DNA from 4 places in the Xanthocytophaga flava genome. Region 3 is predicted to be linked to each of the others. Evidence: riboswitches for the same ligand, from Rfam matches in the RefSeq annotation. Region 3 holds a riboswitch; each other region holds the start of a gene.
The links. A riboswitch is a leader RNA that binds a small molecule or an ion and turns the genes downstream of it on or off. The one in region 3 is predicted to bind S-adenosylmethionine.
Positions count from the first base shown of each region.

Region 1: another riboswitch for S-adenosylmethionine. It lies ahead of QNI15_RS32030 (YceI family protein); the one in region 3 lies ahead of QNI15_RS26125 (cysteine desulfurase family protein).
Region 2: another riboswitch for S-adenosylmethionine. It lies ahead of QNI15_RS00530 (O-acetylhomoserine aminocarboxypropyltransferase/cysteine synthase family protein); the one in region 3 lies ahead of QNI15_RS26125 (cysteine desulfurase family protein).
Region 4: another riboswitch for S-adenosylmethionine. It lies ahead of QNI15_RS29255 (patatin-like phospholipase family protein); the one in region 3 lies ahead of QNI15_RS26125 (cysteine desulfurase family protein).

Region 1 is NZ_JASJOR010000033.1:30,158-34,235, reverse strand. It holds gene QNI15_RS32035 (tetratricopeptide repeat protein) at 1-1,214, opposite strand, end outside; gene QNI15_RS32030 (YceI family protein) at 1,397-2,029, opposite strand; SAM riboswitch class I at 2,386-2,488, opposite strand; gene QNI15_RS32025 (hypothetical protein) at 2,733-3,560, opposite strand; gene QNI15_RS32020 (ATP-grasp domain-containing protein) at 3,698-4,078, opposite strand, start outside.
Region 2 is NZ_JASJOR010000001.1:130,456-134,533, forward strand. It holds gene QNI15_RS00520 (L-threonylcarbamoyladenylate synthase) at 1-322, shown strand, start outside; gene QNI15_RS00525 (hypothetical protein) at 357-923, opposite strand; SAM riboswitch class I at 1,152-1,256, shown strand; gene QNI15_RS00530 (O-acetylhomoserine aminocarboxypropyltransferase/cysteine synthase family protein) at 1,529-2,854, shown strand; gene QNI15_RS00535 (homoserine O-acetyltransferase family protein) at 2,869-3,978, shown strand; gene QNI15_RS00540 (homoserine dehydrogenase) at 4,016-4,078, shown strand, end outside.
Region 3 is NZ_JASJOR010000021.1:55,882-59,959, reverse strand. It holds gene QNI15_RS26135 (SOS response-associated peptidase) at 1-641, opposite strand, end outside; gene QNI15_RS26130 (DUF4468 domain-containing protein) at 1,256-1,831, shown strand; SAM riboswitch class I at 2,059-2,162, shown strand; gene QNI15_RS26125 (cysteine desulfurase family protein) at 2,383-3,546, shown strand; gene QNI15_RS26120 (sterol desaturase family protein) at 3,788-4,078, shown strand, end outside.
Region 4 is NZ_JASJOR010000026.1:113,327-117,404, forward strand. It holds gene metH (methionine synthase) at 1-1,350, opposite strand, end outside; gene QNI15_RS29255 (patatin-like phospholipase family protein) at 1,413-2,459, opposite strand; SAM riboswitch class I at 2,536-2,693, opposite strand; gene QNI15_RS29260 (Ppx/GppA phosphatase family protein) at 2,903-3,808, shown strand; gene QNI15_RS29265 (tetratricopeptide repeat protein) at 3,870-4,078, opposite strand, start outside.

The sequences.
Region 1 (4,078 bases), on a different contig from region 3:
CCTGAAGCAAAGTAATACAGAGCATCTTTGTAGGCTATGGCTTTGGTTGTATATAAACTATCCTGATCGAGCCGAATAGCAGACAGACGATCCGCAGCCTTCTTGTAAAATCCAAAGCACAGTTCCATCTTGGCAGGTGCAATTATCCCCTGATAAAAAAAACGGCCTTCGTATTTTCGTTTGCGTTCTTTGGTAGCAGGCATGTTTTTCAGTTTTTCTGCATATACTAGTGCAGTTGCATACCGTCCATCTTCGGCACAGTTAGATAAAAGATAGTTGATGTTATGGATATAATTCCAGGCATCTACTTCCGCAATTCCCTGCTCTTTCATATAGACAGAGTCGACAGCCAGCGAAGCAGCAAAGGCATCATACGCTTTTTTGTAGTCACCCAACTTATAATACACATGCCCTGGCATATGCACCATATGTCCTGAGGCAGGTGCCAAAGTGGGTAACTTGACAGAACTCTCCAGCGCCTGTTCCGGACAGCAGTTTTCCATCAGATGTATCCAGTAGTGATGAGCAGCCGCATTGTCAGGGTAATTTTTCAGCAGATCACGCAACAGGTATTCAGCATATAGCTGTCCTTCACGTGGATTCATAGCCGCATCGTACCCTCCCATTTTGCTTAATGCCAGAAACAACTTGGCATCTATATCTTGCGGATATTTGTGAATGATCAGTTCCAGCTTCTTTTGGTATTCTTTCTTACTTCCATCTTGTTCTTCATCTCTTGCCAATATTGCATCCGCATATAGCTTCTCATGTTCAGAAGCTGTTTCTTTTAGCTTTTTCAATTGTTGAATAGCCAATAATTTATCGGCTGTAAAGTCATCTCCTTCAATAGCACCGATGGCACTGTACAAACCCCAGTAAGGCATCAGAGCGGCAGAATCAAGCCGAATAGCTTCTTTAAATGCACGATAGGCCTCAAAATCCCAGAAGCAGTGCAATAAAGCAACCCCTTGACTAAAATAAGCCTGTGCCTGTGCAGAAGAGGTTTTTATTTTGAGATTAGAAGATCCAACTCCTTTGAGTAAATGCGGGGCAGGAAGATTATGAACATATACAGTTTCCTGTCGATAAGCTTGTATATGTGCCAGATGATTATGATCTCCTCCACCCGAATGAGCATGATGCTCTTCCTGTCTCACACGCTGAGCCAATACGGCAGAGGAAACCAGCAGAACTAGTAAGAAGTAAAATTTCATCAATACTGTATAGAGTTGTATGGTTGCTGTACTTTAGTGACAGGTATGAAAGATTGGACTTTGGGCAGGCAATGGCAAAGCCCATACCCAAAGTCAAATCAGATTGGTTAATTCCCTTTCTTACATTCACACTTTAACTATAATTATACTTTTACACTTTACTTTAGAGGCTAAAAGCTGTTTTATTTCGCTTTTGCAGTAGCAGTAGATTGTCCGGCAGCAACAATGTTTACATCCAGTTCAAAATCATCGTAGATAAACTTGTCTCCAATGTTGGGGAAGAAAGACTTAGAGCCATACTTAATATCATATTTAGTACGGTTTACTACTATTTTGGCAGTTGCGGTAGCTTTGTCTTTTTCAATCTTCACTACAGCTGGGAAGTTAACTGTGTTAGTTACACCTTTGATGGTCAGTTTCCCGGAAAGGTCGTAGGCATCTCCTCCCTTTGGGGTAGCAGAAGTGATTGTCAGAGTAGCTTTTGGAAATTTCTCTACGCCAAAAAAGTCATCACCTTTTAAATGTTTTACCAGTTTGGCGTTTTGTTCACTATCTGTAATATCGGTAACAGTAATTGTTCGAGTATCAATTTCAAAAGTTCCACCTTTCAGCTTGCCATCTGTTACAATCAGATTGCCACTGGTCAATGCAATGTTGCCTGTATGCTGGCCAGTAAATTTTTTGCCTGTCCAAACCAGCTTACTGGCTTGTGTATCTACTTTCAGCGTTGTTTCTCCCTTAGAAATTTCTTTTCCGATAAAGGATACTAAAGCAGAAGCGATAATAGCAAGGAATAAAAAGGAAATACGTTTCATAATTACTGTTGGTTTAGTGGTAAATCAAAAGATAAAACTTGCAGTAGCCCTGAATATCTCTCAATCCAGGGGTTCTGGAAGCATTGGTTATAGGTAGTTGTTGATTGGTTACTTATTTTCTATTGTAAAGACATGATATTTCCACTCTACCAAAAAAGGCAGCTCGACAAAGCAGGCAGTATACGTTTGTGATTATAACTAATGGCAGATAGAAATTTCTGTCAACAACACTCACTATCTTCATAGTGGCTTGCTATGATATAATCCATAGGCTCAACTAAGAAATAGTACATCCCTGTTGTGTGCAACAGACGTCTCACAAATGCTGAGAATAGGAGTTGTTTCATCGTCTTGTTAATTTATCTTTACCAATAAGGTCAGGAAGTAGCACTGTTTCCGGTGGTCAGAAAGTTGCTGGAAGTTCTGCGAGCCTGTTCTCTCCCTTCCTCTGTATAAATTAACTAATTAATTGGTGGTGCTTAATTAGTAAGATGATGCAAATGTAGAGACTAATTTTTGATTTCCAAATTATATCCCTACTTTTTCTGTAGAGATTATGTATTTATATATTTCCTAGATTTCAGGTTGACTAATATACTTCTTTGTGACCGTTCAAGCAGTGTATTTCTGTAGCAAATAGTATAAATAAAAGAGGTCTGAACCAATGTCCAGACCAACGATATTTTTGTGAATAAAAAACAGCTCACTTAGTGAGAGTCTTCCGCAACTCTTCTACAAATTCTTCTGTCACATCAAAATAAGAAGCCAGTTGCGGAGTGGTCAATACTCCGTCCTTCAGCAATTTTAGAATGGCTTCTCGCTTTCCTTCCAGCTTTCCTTCCAGTTTTCCTTCCAGTTTTCCTTCTCTAAAAAGGAAATCATCGTCTTTTTTGATGTATGGAGTAATCGAGTCAATCATGATTTCTATAAAAGGTGTTAGTTTACGCAAGTTAGCTAATATACGTAATTGTTGCAAGTGACGTTGCAGTTCACTTTTGCTTGTCGAAGTCTGGTTTATGCGTTCTACAATAAGAGCAACTGCCTCTTCCGGATGAGTATCGCCAAACTTACCCAATATAGCAAATACGACCTCATCTCCTTTTTCAGAAGAGAGAAACAACTTATAGTCAATGGTCGAAAACTGAACTAACCGAAACGCATAGGAAAGATCGGGTTCTTCAATATGAGTCGGCATCTTCGGTTGCGGATCGGAAAGAAAGATTACATACTGTTTAACAGGCAATTCATATTTTCGGGAGAGCATACCTCTGTATTCCAGCATCCGATATACCATAGCAGCTTCATCTACCAGTTGGAATTCAAGCTGTAATAAGAAAGTGTACCCTTGCTTGTCGGTAATTTTCAGCAATTGGTCAGGCCTTCTTTCTACTGTGCGTTGTAGTTCCTGTGGCATTTTCTCGTAAGAGGCCACTTGAATCTGAAGCACCTTCTCAATCAGTGCCAGAGTAACAGACTCTAAATTCTCCTTAAATATCTTATCGTACTGGTTCCCTTCTTTTTTACTACTCATACAACTACAGACAGGTGAATAATTGCGCGAAAGTAACCAATAAATAAACTCTTTCTAGCATATCTAGCTACAATTAGTTTAAATGAAAGTGCACACAACTGTTTATCTACATGAACTAACACAACAAACAGGGTCCTTTATAAGCTCCATCGTTGATTCAACATATTGATAAGTAAATCCGTAAATTCCCAACCTATCTTTCGGGCTGCCAGGGCACTCAGACTATCCTGATCTTGCCTGTGTGCTCGGGCTACACCTGTCATGTTGGGTTTCATATTTAGATCAAAGAGGAAATACTGCCCATTTTTATCTGCCCGACAATCAATTCGGATAGGAGCCTTTGCTTCTACCAAGGCAGCGGCTTTCTCACATTGAAGGTAAAGTGTTTGTATCTTTTTCGTCTGCAATTCTTCTTCTGTTAATACAATGCTATTATTAGTCACAGCCACTGTACCATTGTAGGGTGCAATTCCTGATTCGTGATTGAATCTTTTTACAGCAGGCAGACTCCAGTAACC
Region 2 (4,078 bases), on a different contig from region 3:
ACGTCCGTTAACTGTAGTTTACTCCAATGGAAAAAATGTATCTTCAGATGTGTTGGCATCAGATCGGAGTATCGCTATTCGCTTAGTCAAAGACAATGACTTTCTTGGAAAGCTTATCGGAAAATTTAACCGTGCCATTGTTGCAACTTCGGCAAACCGCCCTAATCAGTTTATTCCCAGAACTCTAGATGATGTAGATCCTGAAATTGTCAAAGGTGTAGACTATGTTGTTCCAATGGAACAAAGCACTAAAAATGATTATCAGTTAGCTAATATACTCCGGCTGGAAGTAAATGGTGAAATTAAGTTTATCCGGAAATAATAAGGGTTCAGGTATGATACCTGAACCCTTATTATTACTTTCCACTTATTTTTATTGAATTCATAACCTCTTTCGCAATAGGTTGCCAGTGTTCTCTTACCTGCACAGGGCAATTAAAGGCCATAACATTCACCTTATTACGAATTGTTGTGTACACAATATAAGAATATTGGCGTGTAATCCCCTTATTAGCTGAATTAGGATCTTCATCACGCAATTCTGCGGTGTATTCTAAAACGATGAAGTCCCTTTCATTAATCTGGACAACTCCTTCCTGAATAAAATCGACTTTAGTAAAGTTAGACCGGATTCCCGATTTAAAAAAGTCTTTCAGCATTGCCAGATCCTGTTGCCTTCCAGGTGTAGTTGTTTGATTAAAAGAGAAATCAGCTACCCGGTCAGCACTTGAAAAACTAGCAGTTGGCTTTCTTGATACAAAATATTTGGCTGCTATTTCATCATCTGTCATTGGATGAAAATCTTCAGGCAGCGAAACCGTAATTTGGTCAGTTAACTTTGTCTTCTTTAATTTAGGAATACCCTGAAAGCCTACTCCCCAAACTGTTAAAACGAATAAAAAAATCTTAAGTTGAAATCCCATAGCATTTTAAAATAGTAATGAACACAAAATAAGTGCAAAATCTGATCCCATATCAGTTTTTAAGTTCTAATTGGGAAATGTTTTTTTAAAACCTGAACCATCCTCAAAACTCATAAGGTTAATCAATGATTTTGCCATAGTTGAAGGTTTCATAAACAAATTTTGCAAATCTAAAAAACGCTTTCTACTTTTGTAACCCTGCAAGTCAATTACCCTCAACAAGTAATTGGTTTATACAGAAGACGGGAGAGAATAGGCTCGAAGAACGTCTGGCAACCTACCCACAATGGCAAGGTGCTAAATCCTACCTAAGCTGATTAGGAAATATAAATCAAAAAATCATGCTTCTTAAAAGATTATTTTCACGCCATTTGTGCATGACTGTGTTATCGCAACATTGTCTTCCAGTATCTTTTCGTGTATTGAGTTTCTTTCCTTTCCGAATGCGCTACAGTTTGCTTTCAATGCAAAAAAGCAACGAAATCGTATTACTCTACTAGTTTCATATACTTTAAGGAGATTTATTTTGGAATTGCTTTTAAAAAAGCCTTATTTACAAGAATCCAAATTTCAATCTTATTTAAAAACCTCAAACACACCTAGTTATGTCTCAATTACGTTTCGAAACCTTACAACTGCATGCCGGTCAGGAAGTTGATCCAACTACACAATCACGTGCAGTACCTCTTTACCAAACCACTTCTTACCAATTCAAAGATTCAACCCATGGTGCAAATCTGTTTGCCTTAAAAGAGTTTGGCAACATTTATACACGCATCATGAACCCTACACAGGATGTTTTTGAGAAGCGAATTGCAGCATTAGAGGGCGGAGTGGCAGCATTGGCTGTAGCGTCAGGACATGCAGCGCAATTTATTGCATTAAATAACATTCTCAATGTTGGCGACAACTTTGTCACTTCTCCATTTTTGTATGGAGGAAGCTGGAATCAATTTAAAGTTTCTTTTAAAAGGCTTGGCGTAGAAGCTCGCTTTGCGAAAGACAATGAACCAGCCAGCTTCGAACAATTAATCGATGAAAAAACTAAGGCTATTTATCTGGAAACGATTGGAAATCCTGGTTTGAATGTAGCAGACTTCGATGCCATTGCAGCCTTAGCCAAAAAGTATGATCTACCTGTAATTGTTGACAATACATTTGGTATTGGCGGTTATCTTTTCCGTCCATTGGAACATGGAGCCCATGTTGTTGTAGAATCAGCGACCAAATGGATTGGAGGACACGGTACCAGTATTGGCGGGGTAATTATTGATGGAGGTAATTACAATTGGGGTAATGGAAAATATCCGCAGTTTACAGAACCATCAGAAGGTTATCATGGATTAAAGTTCTGGGATATTTTCGGAGAAGGTAATCCTATTGGACTTCCTAATATCGCCTTCATTATCCGTTGCCGGGTAGAAGGTTTACGGGATTGGGGTCCGGCCATTAGTCCGTTTAACTCATTCTTATTCCTGCAAGGATTAGAAACTCTTTCTTTACGTGCAGATCGTCATGTGGAGAATGCACTGAAACTGGCTCAATGGCTGGAAGCACATGATCAGGTAGAAAGTGTAAACTATCCTGGTCTGCCAAGCAGCCCACATTATACACTGGCTCAGAAATATCTGAAACGTGGAGCAGGAGCCATTCTGACGTTCAACATCAAAGGAGGCAAAGATGAAGCTGAGAAGTTTGTTAACAGCTTAAAGCTAACTAGCCATTTGGCCAATGTAGGAGATGCCAAGACGCTTATTATCCATCCAGCCTCAACTACTCATTCTCAATTGAATGAAACAGAACAACGCAGTGCTGGTGTAGAGCCTACATTACTGCGGGTGTCAGTAGGCTTGGAACATATTGAAGATATTAAAGCCGATTTTGAACAGGCATTTGTTAAAATTCACGAAGATAGCGCAGTATTAAATTAATATAAAAGGGTTTCATGGCTAAAATAACTAGCCATGAAACCAATCTTTTCATCCCTAATTATGAATTGAATTTGAATCTTTTACAATTCAGTTACGAACAAGAATTTACATTAGAGTCTGGAGAAACTTTAGCACGGTTCAATCTGGTGTATGGAACATCCGGCACACTAAATGAAACAAAAGATAATGTAGTCTGGGTTTGTCATGCATTGACAGGAAATGCAAGTGCAGATGACTGGTGGTCAGGAATGATTGGAGAAGGTAAATTCTACAATCCTGATGAGCATTTTATTATATGTGCTAACATCCTTGGTTCACATTATGGATCAACAGGGCCATTTTCATGGAATAACAAAACCGATGATCGGTACTATCACGACTTTCCGTTTGTGACTATCCGGGATATGGTCAATGCCATGGAACTACTTCGTATTCACTTAGGCATTACAAAGATCCACACCTGTATTGGCGGCTCACTTGGTGGGCAACAAGCTATGGAATGGGCAATTCTGCAGCCTACTCTCATTGACAACCTGATTCTGATAGCCACCAATGCCTACCATTCGGCATGGGGAATAGCTTTCAATGAGTCACAACGTATGGCAATCGAAACAGATCCAACCTGGAAAGAAAAACGTCCAGATGCAGGTATCCAGGGAATGAAAACAGCCAGATCTATTGCCTTACTGTCTTATCGCCATTACGAAACATACACTCAGAAACAAACGTCACCTGATAAAAACAAACAGGATGATTTTCCTGCATCGTCTTATCAACGATACCAGGGTGAGAAATTGGCAAAACGATTTAATGCATTCAGCTATTGGGTATTGTCCAAAGCAATGGATTCACACAATGTAGGTCGTGGACGTGGAGGAGTAGAAGCTGCACTACGGGTGATCCGATCCAAAACACTTGTCATAGGTATATCTACAGATATTTTATTTCCTGTATCAGAACAGAAATACCTGGCACAGACTATACCGAATGCACAATACACAGAGATAGACTCCATTTATGGACATGATGGTTTTTTAGTAGAGTTTGAGATTTTGAGTCAGATACTAAAAAAATTTTATATCTCCTCTGACATTCCGAAAGATATACCAGTAGAAAAAGAGTGAGATTTTTATTCATATAGACATATAAGTAAGACGTTACATGAGCAAGAAATTACGCATCGGTTTATTTGGCTTTGGCGTGGTAGGCCAAGGCCTTTACGAC
Region 3 (4,078 bases):
GGTTGCGATGGAAGTGTAACTTCAGGTATATTCATATCCAATTGATTAATCTGACCAGACACTGGAAATAAACGGAGTTGATCACTGGAATAGGGTTTAATAAGAGATAGAATCTCAGGTAGTGCAGTGTTTGTTTGTAACCAGATTTTTTCCTGTTCAAGAGGAAGCATCAGTGGCATTTTAGTAGTAATAGGTGCAATCAGTTCATTAGCATCTGTAGTTATCATTGCACATGAGATCTGGTTGTTGTTTTGTGATTCATATTGCCATACACCAGCAAATGCAAACGGAATATTCCACTTAAGTGTAATCCGGTAAGGAATACGACTTTTGTAGGAGACCTTCTTCCATAAATAGAAACCATCGGCAAGGATAATACAACGTTGGGTGAGAAATTGGGTTGTTTGGGGTGTTGTCTTTTGAGTATCCTGCTTGATAAATACCTTGTTGATTGGTATTTTTCTATTCTCTGAAATACCCCATATAGCCTTTGTTAACTGTCTAGGTTGTAAGTCCGTAATAATAGCTACACTATTTCCCGGAGAAATATTGTATTGAGGTTCTATGGTTCCTGGGACCTTTATCTCAAAACGACGTATAATTTTTTCTTTTGGAAGACTAAAGGAATAACGATCGTACATACACTCACAAGATATTCAATAAAACACGACTCAACAAAGCCATAAAAATACAGAAAATATAAATACCTCGTTGAACAAACAACTTCACTCATGGTAATAACTTTATTAACAAAATAGTTTGTTTTTGGTTGCCATAAAAAATGATTTACTCAAATTGCCTGGTATAAGGGGAGAAGTATAAGTACTTATACGTGTTTTTTATATATGTAAGTTTTTCTAAAACTCAGTGGATGGCAGGATCATTTGATTCATAGAAAAGAAGAGATTTTTACTAATGCGAATTTGTTCTTTTTTCGGATAGATAAAGTGTGTCACTCTTTAATTAATTGATATACAGATTGTTGTCTCTGTATATTTAGAGGATGATATGATAAAAGTTATCTTGTAGAAAATAGGTTCCCTATTGAAAAGGAAGGGCTTCATCGGAAATTCTACTGCATGGATCAATAATAAATAGAGCGAAAATAGGGTTTTTGTGTTGATTATTAGGTGTTTAGATGGTTATAATGCGCCTTCGTCAATAGCACACTTACGAGCTAAACTACAACTTCTTACAATTTGTGACATATTTGTAAACAGTAATAGACAAGAGTGAATCATATTATATTTTAGCTATGAAAAAACTGATACTGACTATTGGCGTTGTTTTGATTGCATGTTTAATGAGTAATGCTCAACATGCTGAGTTAATGATGTTTTCTGGAGAGATAAAAGTAGATAAACTGGAAAAAGATGAAGTTTACAAGCACTTATCTGCCTGGCAGCAAGAATATATGCCTAAAGAAACCATACGCGAATCGGATAGAGGAGCAGGAGAAATAAAAGGAACATCCTATCTGGTCTATAATAGTAATGTACACGCAGCAAGTGAAGTTACAAAAGGTTTTATTCTATTTGATTTTAAGTTTGTGGCTATAGAAGATGGATTTCGTTATCAGATAACAAATTTTAGACATGAAGGAAAGATTCGATTCCATACCATTCTAATGACGCCTAGCTTTCCCTACAAGATCAATGCAGTAGAAAAGCCTTGGTATGACCTAGTTTGGAAAGATATAAGAACACAAATAACTCAACAGACACCTAAAATGGTAGCTTCAGTAAAAGAGACTATAGAAAAAGCTGCTTTACTAGCTAGAAACGAAAATGAAGCGAAAGATAGCCTACTAACTCAAATAGGCAACGAATGAACATTTACTATGTGATTCTTCTTGTATCAAACACAAAAAAAGCTTTATAATTGCAACTATAAAGCTTTCTTTGTGTTTGATAATGAGCATTTTATAGGTAAGGCTAACAATGGGGTAAAATAATTCTACAATCTCTATAAAAAAAGTAGACAATTTGTTTGTTATATTATAAACTGACTTTATATTTGTGACATAATCCTGCTAATTAATACCACCATTAATTAGTTAATTTATACAGAGGAAGGGAGAGAACAGGCTCGCAGAACTTCCAGCAACCTTCCGACCACCCGGAAACAGTGCTACATCCTGACCGAATAGGTAAATATAAATTAACAATCATATGCTAAAAAAGACTTATCACCCTACCTGCGAACGAATGTGTTGTTGTTAAGATAGATACATTTTTTCTGTATCGGATCACGCAATACATAAGAGGTTAACCTCTATCCAGACAGTATATTTCCACTCAAATTATGAGTAATCTGACTCTTTTGAGGGAATTTATGATATGTCTGTTCTCAATCTGTTCTGTTATTTATTTATACAACTCTATGGAAATATATTTCGATAATGCAGCTACAACACCTCTCGACTCGCAGGTATTAGAGGCTATGTTACTTTATTTAGGCCGGCATCATGGTAACCCTTCATCAACACACCAATATGGAAGGATAGCTAAAGAAGCTGTGGAATCTGCCCGAAACAAGATCGCAAACCTGTTACAGGCTTCACCTGAAGAAATTTTTTTTACCTCTGGAGCCACAGAGGCAAATAATCTGGCATTAGCAGGAAGTATACACACATTGCGTTTTCGCCATTTTATAACAAGTCCTTTAGAACATGATTCAGTGTTAAAGAGCCTGGATTTTTATCGGAAGAGTTACCAGATACGTGTTAGTCTGGTGGAAACAGATGCATGGGGTAGAGTTAATCTTGGTCACCTTCAATACTTATTACAAAAGAATCCTGCATCCTTTGTAAGTCTGATGCATGGAAATAATGAAATTGGGAATCTGAATGACATAGAAGAAATTGGAAATATATGCCGCACTTATAAAGCTGTATTTCATTCTGATACGGTTCAGACGTTAGGGAAACGGCGGTTAAATCTGTCAAAGATTCCTGTTCATTTTTTGGTTGGCTCTGCTCATAAGTTTCACGGCCCTAAAGGAATAGGCTTTTTGTATGTTAATAAACAAATTCATTTACAACCATTAATACATGGTGGCTCCCAGGAAAAAAGTTTGAGAGCAGGAACTGAGAATGTAGCAGGTATCGTAGGACTGGCAACAGCTTTGGCTCTAGCTTATGAAAACCTGGATGACACACAACATTATCTGCAAAAATTAAAAGGGTATCTGATTCGTAGATTGAAAGAAGTATTTCCTCAACTGGTTTTTAATGGTGATAGCGATCAATTAGATAAGAGTCTTCCCTCTATAGTGAATATTGGATTTCCTGCCTTGGGTGATAGAGCATTGGTGGATATATTAAATGAAAAAGGTATCTATGTATCAGGAGGTAGCGCTTGCTCAAACTTGGTTGAGCATGGCTCACATGTACTCCGGCAGCTGGGCCGTAATCTGGATCTGGAAAATATTCGTTTTTCGTTTAGTAAGTATAATACACTTGCAGAAGTAGAGTATCTAGTTAAAACTTTGTCTACTATTTATAAAAACCAAAATGTATTGCAATATGCTGTTGTGTCTAAGTAATTGTTTTTTAGGTTGTTAGAATAGTTTGAAAATTTTTTATCTTAATCTCTATAAATTCTATAGGAATTATGTATTTTTGTGAGGCAGAATCAAAAGATCTGTTTTGAATGCCCTGAGCAATGGCTAAATGGAATAAAAAATATATGGTGGTAAATGTATTCTTCTTATTCACGGGCTGTTGCCAGGGTATTAAAAACCGTCAAGAAGAGTATCTGCATGTATTACTAAGGCCTTGTTTACTATGAAATTAAATTATCTGGCATTTGCAATTCCTCTTTTTTTGTTGTTCACAGCATTGGAGTATTGGGTCGCAAGAAGACAGCAGAAAGAAGACTATTTCCATTTTGATCGGTCTATTGTCAATATAAGTATTGGTATTGCAGAAAGACTTGCGGATTTATTTACAGTTGGCATTTTCTACTATTTCTACACATACATTCATACTCACTTTGCTGTATTCACTATTAAGCCAAGTGTTTTATTGTGGCTGGCATTGTTCTTATGTACAGATTTTGTGTGGTACTGGTATCAT
Region 4 (4,078 bases), on a different contig from region 3:
TGCCTTACCCTGTACACATTTCAATCCGGCTTCAATAACTTCCCATTTGGAAGAGTCTATCATGATTGGGACACGGGAGATATCAGGTTCTGCTGCTATCAGATTCAGAAATGTAGTCATCACCTCTACGGAATCAAGCATCCCTTCGTCCATGTTAATATCTATGACCTGGGCTCCACCTTCTACCTGCTGACGTGCTACACTCAGGGCTGCTTCATAATCCCCTGTTTTAATAAGTCGTGCAAATGCTTTCGATCCTGTTACATTGGTTCGTTCCCCAACATTGATGAAATTAGTTTCTTTAGTTACCCGTAATGGTTCCAGACCTGACAATTTCATTGTCTTGTCAAACTGGGGTAGAGGACGTGGTTGATAGTTGGCTGCTACTTTTGCAATAGCCTGAATATGATCAGGTGTAGTACCACAACACCCACCTATTATATTGACAAAGCTATCTGACAGAAACCCTTCTACAATGGCTGCCATCTCATCCGGAGATTGATCATATTCGCCAAATTCGTTTGGTAGTCCGGCATTAGGATATGCAGAGGTAAAGAAAGGAGATTCCTTTGCCAGTGTTTGGACATACGGACGCATTAAGTCTGCACCTAGTGCACAATTAAGTCCTACTGAAAGCAATGGCAGATGTGATACAGAGGTTAAGAATGCTTCCGTTGTCTGTCCGGATAGGGTACGTCCGGAGGCATCTGTGATGGTTCCGGAAACCATGATAGGCAAAGGCTGCTTGTCTTTGTTATTGACAAAGAATAAATCAATGGCAAATAAAGCCGCTTTGGCATTAAGCGTATCAAAAATGGTTTCTACCAATAGTATATCCGCTCCACCATCAACAAGTCCGCGTACCTGCTCATAATAAGCGTCAACCAGTTGATCAAACGTAATGGCACGATAACCAGGATTGTTAACATCTGGCGATAAAGATGCAGTACGGTTAGTTGGGCCCATAGCACCTGCTACAAAGCGAGGCTTTTCAGGGTATTTTGCATTAAATTCTATTACCGCTTCTTTTGCTACCTTCGCTGACTCATAGTTCAATTCATATACCAGATCTTCCATATGGTAGTCTGCCATCGCGATAGAAGTACCTGAAAAGGTATTGGTTTCAATGATATCTGCACCTGCTTCCAGATATTTGGTATGGATTTCCTTAATGATTGCTGGTTGTGTAATAGATAACAAGTCATTGTTACCTTTCAAATCATGGGGGAAATCCTTAAAGCGTTCTCCTCTGTAGTCTTCTTCTGTCAGATGATATCGTTGAATCATGGTTCCCATGGCTCCATCAAGTATCAGGATACGTTGCTTGAGAATATCGCGAATGTCAGTCATGTAGGTATAGCTATGTGTTAATGTCGATGTATGGTATATATTCTTAGTATAGTAGATGAAAATTATTTCTTATGCAGGAATCCAATTGTTCCGAACCTGCCACTTTCCATTAGTTGTTCTTTTTCTGCTTTAGAAAGGTGTTTAATTTTGGGTCCGAAGTTAAGGGTATTGATACTGATTGTCCGACGCCAGTCTTCTGTTTTGAGTTTGTTACGATTCAGATTTTCACTGACAATAGTGTAAAAGGCAGACATATAACTCTTAAAGTTGTAAATCTCATAGGGTGCGAGCCCTTTCTGTTGAGTGTCATAGGTTATTTGCTCTTCTCTATCCAGACGCAAACCAAGTGTTTCCGGATTGAATACATAGGTATCTGAAGAAAGTTCAGGTTGTGGCCTGTATAAATACTTGTTCTGGTCAAAAAGGTCAATAGGATAATTAGCTAAAATACCTCCATCTACCATTACATTTACCTTCTGACCAGGCGCAGGTTTTGCTATAGTATTACCAAGAGAATCTATAAACATGGCTTTAAAATACAGAGGTATCGACATAGAAATACGAACTGCATCTGATACTTTCATGGCTGGATAGGTTTCGTATGACAACACTTCGACCTTTTGTTGGGTAAGATTGGTGCCTGTGACATATAAATCCCTCATACCGTTTGGGCCTGCCATAGTATGCAGTTGGCCCAGTGTAATATTGTCAAGTCCTGTTTTGGCCTTTAGTTGTTCTTCCAGCCATTTTGTAAACTTTTCACCCCTGTACCAGCCATAATATTTAACAAGTCTGTTGCTACCACCTATGAATACGAAACGGCCATCGTTCATTTTTTTTACAGGCATGGCATAAATTAGTTGTTTGATTTCATCTGCCGAATATCCTACAGCCAGAAGTGCGGCCTGTATAGCTCCCGCTGATGTGCCACCTACCCGGATAACAGAATCCAGCATACCCCTCCGTTCCAGTTCCTGAATAGCACCACTATAGGCTATACCCCGAATACCGCCTCCTTCCATTACCAGATTTCGATAAACGGCTGTGGCCTGGCCAAAGCATTGACCAGTTGCATAATATGCAAAGAATAGGAAAAAGAGATATCTCATTCCAGTTGTTTTTAGAGCCTATACGTATGCGGTTCCAGAGAGGAGGATCATTTGATGGGTTGCAAATGAGGCTTCTTCCTTATCTTTCCCCAGAAAATAGTTTGTTCTGGGGTGGAAAGTAGCACCTTTTTTTACGTTTCAGAGATGCAATTCTGGTAGTAGTAAGATATCTGAAACGAAAAACGGTTGCCAAGACATCATTGGGTCCATTCCCTCCGTCTTTCTGGATAAGCATTTGTGTACAAAGGTATATAATTAAAAGGAAGATAAAAAATAGATACATAGTGATTCAGTTTCATAAAATAATTCATAGTATACACAGGAATAAGAACTATCTATGGGAATGTATCTAAAACAAAGGTGTTATTTTTGTTTTGATAGATGGCAAAGAATAGTGTGGATACATATTGTTAAATCTTAAACATTCTTCAGATTTTTTACTTATGAAATTAGGTGCCATTGATATAGGGTCAAATGCTGCCCGTATGCAAATTAGTCTGGTATTACATGATGGAGATAAAGTATCTTTTAAACAGGTAGAGTACATCCGGTTTCCACTCCAATTGGGAAAGGATGTTTTTCATTCTGGCGTAATTGGTCCTCAGCGTGAAGCAAATCTGACCAAGTTTATACATGCCTGTAAGTTGTTGTTTGAATTGCATGAAGTAGACCAGTTTCGTCTTTGTGCTACATCGGCTATGCGTGAAGCAGAAAACGGACCAGATATTGTGAAGCGGATACAAGAAAAACTGAATATGCGTATTCAAGTTATCACAGGGAATCAGGAGGCTGAGCTGGTTAACAATGTAGTAGTACGTGAATTGGATGCAGCTACTTATGTGCACATTGATGTAGGAGGAGGGAGTACTGAATTGAATGTATATGTAAATCAGAAAAAAATTGCAGCTCGGTCTTTTAAAATTGGCTCGGTACGATTACTCGAAGAGCCTAAAAAAGCTGCGCGCCAATGGAAGTCTATGAAAGAATGGCTAGAAGAAGAACTTACAGGGCTTTCAGATTCTGTCTATGCTGTAGGAACGGGAGGGAATATCAGCAAAATTTATGAGATGGCTAAGCTTTATCAGTTCACACAACAGAGCGTAAGTGGAATGGTAAGTCGGGACGATATTGAAACCATTCATGATTTTGTAATGCGACATTCTGTAGAAGATCGGATCAACAAACTACGTTTGAACCCTGATCGGGCGGATGTGATTGTACCTGCAGCAGAAATATATTTATATGTAATGCAGTGTGCCAATGCTGATCTGATCAAAGTGCCTGAAATAGGTCTGATTGATGGGATTATACAAGGCCTCTATGAGAAGGTAAAAAAAGTAAGGGTATAAAAGAGTAAAAGCTCGTTTGTAAAATCAACAAACGGGCTTTTACTCTTTTGATAATAAGCTCTTATCGTCTTTTCCATTGGAGAAGTTTTAGTTTCCAATAGAACCATGAATCTACATCGCCATTGTGTACATGGAACTCACTGCGACGAATCTTGTCAAAGAGCTTGATGGCATCATCAAGTTGATTGTTTCTTAAGTAAGACCATGCCAGATAATATTCCGCTTCCTGGTAATAACCATACGTGTTTTCTTTTGCAGATAGATATAGAA